2 regions of the Paenalcaligenes hermetiae genome follow, and region 1 is predicted to be linked to the other one. Evidence: predicted binding sites of a transcription regulator. Region 1 holds the regulator's gene; the other holds the start of a gene.
The links. Region 1 encodes LexA, which represses DNA repair genes until DNA is damaged. Its sites were predicted from a motif close to ACTGTATNNNNATACAGT; they were not measured.
Positions count from the first base shown of each region.

Region 2: the regulator LexA is predicted to act here: its motif matches at 1,795-1,812, upstream of recA (recombinase RecA).

Region 1 covers NZ_BAABKD010000002.1:29,997-35,514, reverse strand. The annotation lists gene lon (endopeptidase La) at 1-1,744, shown strand, start outside; gene lexA (transcriptional repressor LexA) at 1,820-2,440, opposite strand; gene ABD980_RS01815 (amino acid aminotransferase) at 2,539-3,741, opposite strand; gene uvrB (excinuclease ABC subunit UvrB) at 3,815-5,518, shown strand, end outside.
Region 2 covers NZ_BAABKD010000011.1:294,584-300,101, reverse strand. The annotation lists gene hemN (oxygen-independent coproporphyrinogen III oxidase) at 1-17, shown strand, start outside; gene ABD980_RS10615 (Crp/Fnr family transcriptional regulator) at 30-719, shown strand; gene ABD980_RS10610 (recombination-associated protein RdgC) at 716-1,612, opposite strand; gene recA (recombinase RecA) at 1,866-2,948, shown strand; gene recX (recombination regulator RecX) at 2,952-3,485, shown strand; gene ABD980_RS10595 (LysR family transcriptional regulator) at 3,459-4,376, opposite strand; gene metE (5-methyltetrahydropteroyltriglutamate--homocysteine S-methyltransferase) at 4,506-5,518, shown strand, end outside.

The sequences.
Region 1 (5,518 bases):
CTATTTGAATGAGCAAGTTAAGGCAATTCAAAAAGAATTGGGCGAAGGCGAGGACGGTGCAGAGATCGAAGAGCTTGAGCAGCGTATCGAGGAAGCGAAGCTGCCTAAAGATGCTCAGAAAAAAGCAGAAGCGGAGCTAAAGAAGCTAAAGATGATGTCGCCCATGTCGGCTGAAGCCACCGTGGTGCGCAACTATTTGGACACCTTGGTGGGGTTGCCATGGCGCAAACGCAGCCGCATTAATAATTCGTTAGAAAATGCGCAAAAAGTACTGGATGCCGATCATTATGGTTTGGAGAAAGTCAAAGAGCGCATTATTGAATACTTGGCAGTACAGCAGCGCGTCTCTAAGCTGAAAGCCCCTATCTTATGTTTGGTTGGGCCACCTGGGGTGGGTAAAACCTCATTAGGGCAGTCCATTGCTAAGGCGACAAATCGTAAATACGTGCGTATGGCCTTAGGTGGTGTACGTGATGAGGCCGAAATACGTGGGCACCGCCGTACCTATATTGGCTCTATGCCTGGTAAGATCTTGCAAAATATGGGCAAGGTTGGTGTGCGTAACCCCTTGTTCTTGTTGGATGAGATCGACAAGATGGGAGCGGATTTCCGTGGGGATCCTGCCTCTGCATTACTCGAGGTCCTAGATCCTGAGCAAAATCACACCTTCCAAGACCATTATCTTGAAGTGGATTTTGATTTATCGGATGTGATGTTTGTTGCAACCAGCAACACCTTAAATATTCCCCCGGCTCTATTAGACCGTATGGAAGTGATTCGTTTATCCGGTTATACCGAGGACGAAAAGGTAAACATCGCTTTTCAGCACTTGATTCCAAAGTTAATGAAAAACAATGGGGTCAAAGACAACGAGCTAGAGATCACCGAGGACGCGGTGCGGGATATTGTCCGTTACTACACCCGCGAAGCCGGGGTGCGTTCTTTAGAGCGAGAGATCAGTAAAATTTGCCGTAAGGCCGTGCATAAATTCCTCTTGCTACCTAAAGGCAGCAAGGCTGAAGCGCTAGTGGTCACCAGTGAAAATCTGAATGACTACCTTGGGGTACGCCGCTACGATTTTGGTGTAGCGGAGACCGAAAACAAGGTGGGCCAGGTAACTGGGTTGGCGTGGACAGAGGTAGGTGGGGATTTACTCACTATCGAAGTTGCAGATATGCCCGGTAAAGGTAATATTCAACGCACAGGCTCTATTGGCGATGTCATGAAGGAATCGGTAGAAGCCGCACGTACGGTAGTACGTTCACGGGCCCAGCAGTGGGGGATTGCAAGTCCGATTTTCGAAAAGCGCGATTTGCACGTCCACTTCCCTGATGGGGCTACCCCTAAAGACGGGCCTTCGGCAGGGATTGCGATTACCACAGCGATAGTGTCATCGTTAACCGGTATTCCTATTCGTGCTGATGTAGCGATGACAGGAGAGATCACTTTACGCGGGGAAGTGCTTGAAATCGGTGGTTTGAAAGAGAAACTACTAGCAGCCCAACGTGGTGGGATTAAAACTGTCATGATTCCTGAGCAAAACGTAAAGGATTTGGCTGAGATTCCTGATAATGTGAAAAATACGCTCGAAATTATCCCAGTACGCTGGATTGATCGAGTGCTAGAGGTCGCATTAGAAAAAATGCCAACGCCTTTATCGGATGAGGAGCTCGCACGCATTACTGCAGAGGCCGTAGCGGCGAAAAGCAGCACAGAGACAGCTGGGGGATTAACGAAGCACTAAGCTTTGTATAGTCTTAAGGCGTAAAAGACCCTCATGCTCTATGTTGTAGCATGAGGGTTTTTTTTATTTGGTTATTTAGTTAAAGCTTTGGTCGCGGATGAGACCAACTGCGATGCCCTCGAGGGAAAAATCATCAGAGGCTCGAACAATAATGGGCTCGTAGTCGGGGTTTTCAGGAAGTAAATTTAAGCCGTTAGCTGTGCGCTGTAAACGTTTGACAGTGACTTCGTCGCCTAGGCGTGCTACTACAATTTGACCATTACGGGCGTCAGTGGCTTTTTTAACGGCGAGTAAATCGCCATCTAAAATGCCGGCATCGCGCATGCTTAAACCACGCACGCGTAATAAATAGTCTGGGGCTTGGCTAAAGAGAGCAGGCTCTACACCGATTTCGCGCTCGATGTGCTCGGCGGCAAGAATAGGGTTGCCGGCTGCCACACGCCCAATAATAGGCAAAATAGAGGAGCTGGAAGGCGAGACGGGCGGATCAATTAAGAGACGAATACCGCGAGAGGTGCCTGAGATCAGCTCAATCGCACCCTTGCGGGCCAAGGCTTTAAGGTGGTCCTCTGCGGCATTGACGGATTTAAAGCCAAAGGTTTGGGCGATTTCGGCACGCGTTGGCGGAAACCCTGTGCGTTGGATTTCAGAGCGAATAAGATTGAAGATCTGTTGTTGACGAGCGGTTAGTTTCACAGCGTGACCATTAAACTGATATTTTATACAGTTTAATTGTTAACTAAATACTTAGAAAAAGCAAGAAAAAGCCGGCGTAGCCGGCGATTTTTCTATACTTAACGTAAAACTCGTGCAATAGCTGCGGCGACAGTGTCTATATTATGTGCATTGAGCGCCGCTACACAAATACGGCCGGTGTCTAAAATATAGATCGCGTCCTCGTCGCGTAAGGTGTGGACTTGCTCTTGGCTAAGCCCGGAATAAGAGAACATGCCTTTTTGCTGCAAAATAAAGTCCATATTTTGTACAACGCCATGTTCTTTGAGTTTAACAACAAGCTGCTGGCGCATGGACTGAATACGCTCTCGCATGTGTTGTAGTTCTTGTGTCCATTGCTGGAAGCGTTCAGGCTGCCCAAAAACGGTGCTGACGATTTTAGCACCGTGAGTAGGAGGATTTGAGTAGTTCGTGCGTGCTAGGCGCTTAAGCTGGCTTAATACGCGTGGGCTTTGTGCGGCGTCTGTGGTGATAACAGTTAATGCACCGACACGTTCACCATATAAAGCAAATGATTTGGAAAACGAGGAGCTTACTAACATGGGGATGCCTTGTTCGGCGAGCAAACGTACGGCGGCTGCGTCCTCGGCTAGACCGGTGCCAAAGCCCTGATAAGCAATATCCATAAAAGGAATATGCTGCTTGGCAACTAATAGTTCGGCGAGCACTTGCCATTGCTCAGCAGTGGGGTCAATGCCTGTGGGGTTATGACAGCAGGCATGCAAGACCACAATGCTTTGGTCGGGTAGTTGCTCTAAAAAAGAGCACATGGCTTCAAAATCTAAACCCCGAGTATTGGCATCGTAATAGGGGTACTCAACGACTGTAAAGCCAGCTTTTTCAAATAGGGCCCGATGGTTTTCCCAGCTGGGGTTGCTAATAGCTACGGTAGCGTTCGGGCAGAGGCTTTGTAGAAAATCGGCACCAAGCTTCAGAGCGCCGGTGCCTCCTAGACTTTGTACCGTTACAGCACGCTGTTCTGTGAGGGGGCTCGATGTACTGCCCAAAAGCAGCTGTTGTGCGCCTAGGTTGTAGTTATGAATCCCGTCGATGGGAAGATAGCCTCGTGCTGCAGATTGGTCGGCAAGGTCTTGTTCGACCTGAGCGACTACGGGTAATAAGGGCATACGTCCTTGGGCGTCATAGTACACGCCAACCCCAAGATTAACCTTATGCGGGCGAGGGTCTGTGTTGAATTGTTCGTTTAACCCAAGAATAGGATCGCGTGGAGCTTGGGGCACGCTGTCAAAGAGGGAAGTCATAACAAAAATGCAATGGGTGCGAATGAATGAAAAATAATGGGATAATAGCAGTATCTATCAATGTGGGGTCAGTATGCAAACCTTTACGCCGCAATTCGTACAATATCCGAATAGTCCTTTTCAATTATTTCAGCCTTATCCGCCGGCTGGCGACCAGCCTACAGCGATTGCGCAGCTGACCGAGGGGTTGGACGATGGCTTAATGTATCAGACCTTATTAGGGGTGACGGGATCAGGAAAAACGTACACGATGGCGAATGTGATTGCTCGTAGTGGGCGACCTGCTATTGTTTTAGCTCCTAATAAAACCTTAGCAGCACAGCTCTATGCTGAAATGCGAGAGTTTTTTCCTAAGAATGCGGTGGAGTATTTTGTTTCCTATTATGATTATTATCAGCCCGAGGCATATGTGCCATCACGGGATTTATTCATAGAAAAAGACTCTTCCATCAATGAGCATATTGAGCAAATGCGCTTATCTGCGACTAAAAGCTTATTAGAGCGTCCAGACACCATTATTGTTGGTTCGGTTTCTTGTATTTATGGTATAGGAAATCCGGCAGATTATCATGCGATGGTGCTGACATTGCGTGTGGGCGATGAAATAGGTCGCCAAGAGCTATTAGCACGCTTAGTTGCTATGCAGTATGAACGCAATGATACCGAGTTCGAGCGGGGGATGTTCCGAGCTCGAGGCGAGGTAATTGATATTTTCCCAGCTGAAAACGCGGAGCAAGCGCTACGCGTAACCCTTTTTGATGATGAAATTGAAACATTAGCTTTATTTGATCCTTTAACAGGAAAAGTCCAGCAAGAGCTGCCACGCTTTACCGTTTATCCCGGTTCGCATTTTGTGACACCGCGAGATACTGTTTTGCGCGCCATAGAGACTATAAAGCTCGAATTAAAAGAACGGTTGGCAGAGTTAACCGCGCAGGGTATGTTAGTTGAAGCACAGCGTTTAGAGCAGCGTACGCGTTTTGATCTAGAAATGATGTACGAATTGGGGTTTTGTAAAGGGATCGAAAACTACTCACGTCATTTATCTGGAGCGAAAGCAGGTGATCCGCCACCGACCTTAATTGATTATTTACCTAAAAATGCCATTATGTTCATTGATGAAAGTCACGTGACGATAGGGCAAATTGGTGGCATGTACAAAGGGGATCGTTCACGTAAAGAAACCCTGGTGCAGTTTGGTTTTAGATTGCCGTCGGCGTTAGATAACCGTCCATTGAAAATGGATGAGTTTGAGCAGCGTATGCCACAAACCGTTTTTGTGTCGGCGACGCCAGCGGCTTATGAGCAAGCCCATGCGGATCAGGTAGTAGAGCAAGTAGTGCGACCGACCGGTTTGGTCGATCCTGTGGTCGAAGTGCGACCTGCTACCACGCAGGTCGATGATGTGTTTGGCGAAATCACGTTGCGTGTAGCGCGCCAAGAGCGGGTGTTAATCACCACGCTTACGAAGCAAATGGCAGAGGATTTAAGTGCTTTTTTAGCTGAGCATGGGGTCAAGGTTCGTTATTTACATTCAGATATTGACACCGTAGAGCGCGTTGAGATCATTCGTGATTTGCGTTTGGGAGTGTTTGATGTCTTGGTTGGGATTAACCTGCTACGCGAGGGACTGGATATCCCCGAGGTCTCATTGGTTGCGATTTTAGACGCTGACAAAGAGGGTTTTTTGCGTTCTGAGCGAAGCTTAATTCAAACTATTGGTCGCGCTGCACGTCACTTGCATGGTCATGCGATTTTATATGCGGATCGCATCACG
Region 2 (5,518 bases), on a different contig from region 1:
ATTCACGTTTGATTTAACTAGGGGTCATCATGTCCTTGATGTCTGAAGCGCTTTTACTTTCACCTAAACGGTTGGCGGCACATCCTTTATTTCAAGGTTGGAGCCCAGATGCGTTAAAACAGCTTTTTGCTCAGTCGGAATTTTTGCAATTTGAGTCAGGGCAGTTTTTGTTTAAGCGTGGGGGTCACTGTGACGCTTTTTATGTTATAGATAGTGGTCAGGTGCAGTTACAAATGCGCTCACCAGCAGGCAAGGTAAAGGTGTTCAATTGCCTTAAAGCAGGTGAGAGTGCCGGAGACGCTTACCTATTAATGAACAGTGTTTATCGCGTAGATGCCATAGCACTGGATTCGGTGCGAGTGCTAAAGATTACTGCTGAGGCATTTTTTGGTTATTTAGCGCAACAGCCGGCTTTAATGCGACATTTATTGGCGACACTGAGTGAGCGTTTGCATCAGCTGTTGGGGGATGTGTTAACAGCGAATTTGCATTCAGGCACTCAGCGCGTTATTTGTTACTTGCTTGGGGATTTGCCTTTGAAAAATGGGGTGAAAACGACGCTGCATTGTTCTAAAGCGCAAATTGCGGCAGCACTAAATTTAACCCCTGAGCATTTTTCGCGTATATTGCATGACCTGTCCAGCCGCGGTTTTATAGCGGTGGACGGGCGTCATATTATGTTTTTAGATGTCGATGGCCTCTGCGAATATCATCGTTAGGCTTCAGCCTTTTCGCCACCCAGGGCATTTAGTAGTTCTTGTAATAAATGATTTAGCTCACTGCACATGAGGAAAAAGGCCGCATCAAAGGCTTGCGCTTCGTCCTCGTAATGGGGGTCTTGTGTTGAAGTTAATAAATCCGTTGCTGCTAAGCGTTTGATCTCTAAGCCATCGCTAAGTACAAAAGAGATTTTGTCGGCCCACGTCAGTGCAAGACGGGTGCACTGTTTACCTTGAGAAATATGATGTCGGATTTCCTCGTTGTCTAGACTGTGACGGGCATAACGAATCACCGCTCTGCTGTCTCCGCTGGCGCGCAGCTCTGCATCTTGATCAATGCTAAATGGATAGGGAGCCTCGGCTTGAGCGAGCCAGCCAGTCATGGCTGTGGTAGGGGCTAGTTCGGTATAAACGGGTAAAGCAGGAAAAAGGGTAAATGTTTTGGCTAATAAGCCCATAACCTCATCGGCAGTCGCAGCAGCGGCAGCATCCACAGCCAACCAGCGGTTTTCAGGATCGATCCAGATGTGAGTTAGCCTTTCTATGCTGAAAGCACGTGGCAGAAGCTCAGTAATAAGATCCTCTTTGAGTTCTTTCATTTGCTTGCGGCCTACTTTATAGCCTTGTTCTGCCTCTTTATCTTTGGCGCGGGCACGAGCAATTTGATTAACTACAGTGGTTGGCAGCAGTTTTTTTTCTGCTTTAACACAAAGAAGGATTTGCCCATTAACGCGATGTACTAAATCTGCGTTTTCTTGTACGGGTGCCCAACCTATGCTGACAGGGTCTTGGCTACTACCGGGAGTAAAGGCTTGGCTAGCAATAGCGTCGTCAATGTGCTCGGCATCCCAGTCAGGATGGAGGCGAAAAAAGCGTAAATTTTTAAACCACATAATGCTGCAAGAAAATTTAAGAATAAAAAAGCATTGTACGCATAAATGCTAAGTGACGGGTAAGGGGTGGTACTTTTTACCTATGGTGAATAATGCGTACAGATAAAATAATGTAAATGCGCTAAGCTTAGGGTGCAAAATGAATCGTATCTATGCCAACATGTAGGCATAGAAAGTAGATATCTGTATATTTATACAGTATAATAGGTTTTTACTGGAATGGGGCATGCCCCTAACTCTAAAGGACATTTACATGGATGATAAGCGCAATAAAGCCATTGCTGCCGAACGCGAAAAAGCCTTAGCTGCTGCACTGTCTCAAATTGAAAAACAGTTTGGCAAAGGCTCCGTCATGCGCTACGGGGACAATCAAGTTGAGCATGATATTCAAGTTTGTTCCACTGGCTCTTTAGGTTTAGACATCGCTTTAGGGGTGGGAGGTCTACCTCGGGGTCGGGTCATTGAAATCTATGGCCCCGAATCCTCAGGTAAAACCACCCTGACGCTTGAAGTCATCGCAGAGATGCAAAAGCTAGGTGGTACATGTGCTTTTGTGGATGCTGAGCATGCGTTAGATGTTCAGTATGCCGCCAAGCTTGGTGTAAATTTAAATGATTTGCTTATTTCCCAACCCGATACGGGCGAGCAAGCGCTAGAGATTACAGATGCACTGGTGCGTTCCGGTTCGGTGGACTTAATTGTCGTAGACTCGGTAGCCGCTTTAACCCCCAAAGCCGAAATCGAAGGTGATATGGGTGATTCGCTACCGGGCTTGCAAGCTCGCCTCATGAGCCAAGCATTGCGTAAGCTTACTGCAACAATTAAACGTGCTAATTGCATGGTGATATTTATCAACCAAATTCGCATGAAAATTGGGGTGATGTTTGGCAGCCCTGAAACCACTACTGGTGGAAACGCGCTAAAATTTTACTCTTCTGTGCGCTTGGATATTCGCCGTATTGGTTCAATTAAGCGTGGCGATGAGGTGGTTGGTAACGAAACGCGGGTTAAAGTCGTTAAAAACAAAGTGGCTCCACCTTTTAAACAGGCTGAATTCGATATTATGTATGGGGGCGGCATCTCACGTGAAGGCGAGATCATTGACCTAGGGGTACAGGCGGGTATTGTGGACAAAGCAGGTGCTTGGTATAGCTACGAGGGCACACGCATTGGCCAAGGCAAAGACAATGCACGCGAATACCTTAAAGAGCATCCTCATATGGCGCGTGATATTGAAAACAAAGTACGAGCCCATCATGGCATTACATTGCTGGAGCCCGTAGAAGCTCCAGTAGCTTCTACCCCTGAAACAAAGGCGGCGGAAGACGAAAAATAATATATGTCTAATTGGGAGTTTTTTCAGGATGACGAGAACTTTGAGCAGCTGGAAATCACCTCTGCTCAAACTCCGTCACCTGCACCGAAAAAAGCAGGTCCCTCACTGAAAGCCCGTGCGATCGACCTGCTTTCTAGGCGCGAGCATTCTCGTGTGGAGTTACGGCGCAAGCTATTACGCCACGCCGAGGATCCAGATCAGGTAGATAGCTTGCTCGATGAGCTTGCGCAACAAAATTGGCAATCCGATGAGCGCTTTGTGCGTAGTCATCTTAATCGACGCGCCAATAAATTTGGCACGTATCGCTTATTGCAAGAATTGCGTCAACATGGTGTAGATGAAAACCATATTCAAGCGGCACAGACTGACCTAAAAGAAACGGAGTTTGAGCGAGCTTATGACATCTGGGAACGGAAATTTGGCCAAGCGCCCACCGATCAAAAAGCCTATGCAAAACAATACCGTTTTATGGCAAACCGTGGATTTGGATCGGGGGTGTTACGCCGTATCTTAGAGCGCTTTAACGATTCCTTTTAAGTGCTGAAAACATGTCTGTTGGGCTTGTTCTAAAAACGCCACCATATAGTCTGCATCGCTATCTTCACTCCGTTTGGCTGCATAGAGTGTGCGCCAAATCCCATTTTCTCCCAATTTGGCCGTGCGTAGCCACGGGTTTTGTTGATATTCAGCTAAAGCCCAATTAGGAAGGCTGGCAACACCTCGTAAACTGGCGACCAGTTGCATAATGATGGGAGTTAGTTCTGCTTTGCGGATTTCCGCGGGTTCGATGTCGGCGGGATCTAAAAACTGGGTGAAAATATCTAAGCGTTGTTTTTCTACGGGATAAGTAATAAGTGTTTGATCTGCCAACTGCTCCGGTTCAATATAAGCATACGTGGCTAAAGGGTGTTTGGCAGCCATCACCAACACGAGCTCGTAGCGAAATAAAGGGGTGTAGTCGATTCCAGCCAGAGGTTGAGGGTCAGAGGTGATCACCATGTCTAAGTCACCGCGTAATAGCGCGGGCAATGGTGCAAAAGAAAAAGCGGCAGAAAGATCTAGGCTAACGTCAGGCCAATCGGCACGAAACTGATCCAAGGTGGGCATGAGCCATTGGAAACAAGAGTGGCAATCTATGGCTAAATAAAGCCGACCTGTACGACCAGCCGCTAAGCGTTGTAGTTCGCGTTCTGTTGCCCGAATTTTAGGTAGTACCTCGTCGGCAAGGGCCAAAATGCGCAAAGCTGCTGTTGTTAGGCGCGCTGGGCGTGTGCGTCGGTTTAACAGTTGTAATTTGAGTCGGACCTCTAGGTCGCGTAGCTGATGTGATAAAGCGGATTGGGTGACGTGCAAGGTTTCAGCCGCCTCTTGGAGGCTTCCGGTGGCACGAATAGCGCTCAGCGTTTCAAGATGACGAATTTCAAGCATGATTTTAGTTGAGTTTTATTCATATAATGTTTGTGGGATTTGATTTTTTATTTTGGCATATATCCTAGACAATAGTAAGTATGGGTTGCTTAATTGCATTTTCCTTATTTGCTTATGGGGTTTAGGTATATGACTGTTTTTCATAATCTGGGTTTTCCGCGCATTGGTAAACAGCGCGAACTAAAAAAAGCGGTAGAGGCATATTGGAATCAAGAGCTGTCGCAAGAAGCTTTGCAACAAGAAGGCGCACGACTACGCCAAGCACATTGGCAGCTGCAACACGAGGCTGGGGTTAAATGGGTACCAGTGGGTGATTTTGCCTGGTATGACCACATTTTAGAGTGGACCACAACCTTAGGGGTGGTGCCGGCACGGTTTCAGCATCCAGTCGGAAGCAGTGTGGATTTGGATACGTTATTTCGGATGGCGCGTGGTCGAGCCCCTCAAGGGCAGCCTGCAGCCGCTTGCGAGATGACGAAGTGGTTTGATACGAATTATCACTACATTGTGCCAGAGTTAGAGGCGAATCAGTCTTTTTATCTTGCACGCGAAAGTTTATTTGATCAGGTGGCTGAAGCTCAGCAAGCCGGGTTTGAGGTTAAACCTGTGATTCCAGGACCATTAACATGGTTGTGGTTATCAAAAGGGGATAGTTTTAGTGAGGGGGCGGGGGATGTGGCTAAATTACAGCTATTACCTGCTTTGCTTACGGTGTATATAGAAATACTCGAACGCTTAGCAGCCCAGGGAGTGGAGTGGGTGCAAGTGGATGAGCCGGCTTTAGTACTGGACTTACCTCCTGCTTGGTTACAAGCCTATGCGACTGCTTATGAGCAGCTAGCACAAAGCCCTGTTAAATTACTGGTGGCGACTTATTTTGAAAGTATTGCGCATCATATTGATACGGTAAAACAGCTTCCTGTCGCTGGTTGGCATATTGATATTGTGCGCGCACCTCAACAGCTAAACGCTGTAGTAGAAGCCTTAGGGGCAGATCAGGTGCTGTCAGTAGGGGCGATTGATGGGCGTAATATTTGGCGTTCAGACCTGGATGCGTTAAGTCGCCAATTACAAGTGGTGCGTGCGCAGCTCGGATCGCGACTTTGGATCGCTCCTTCTTGTTCGTTGTTGCATGTGCCGGT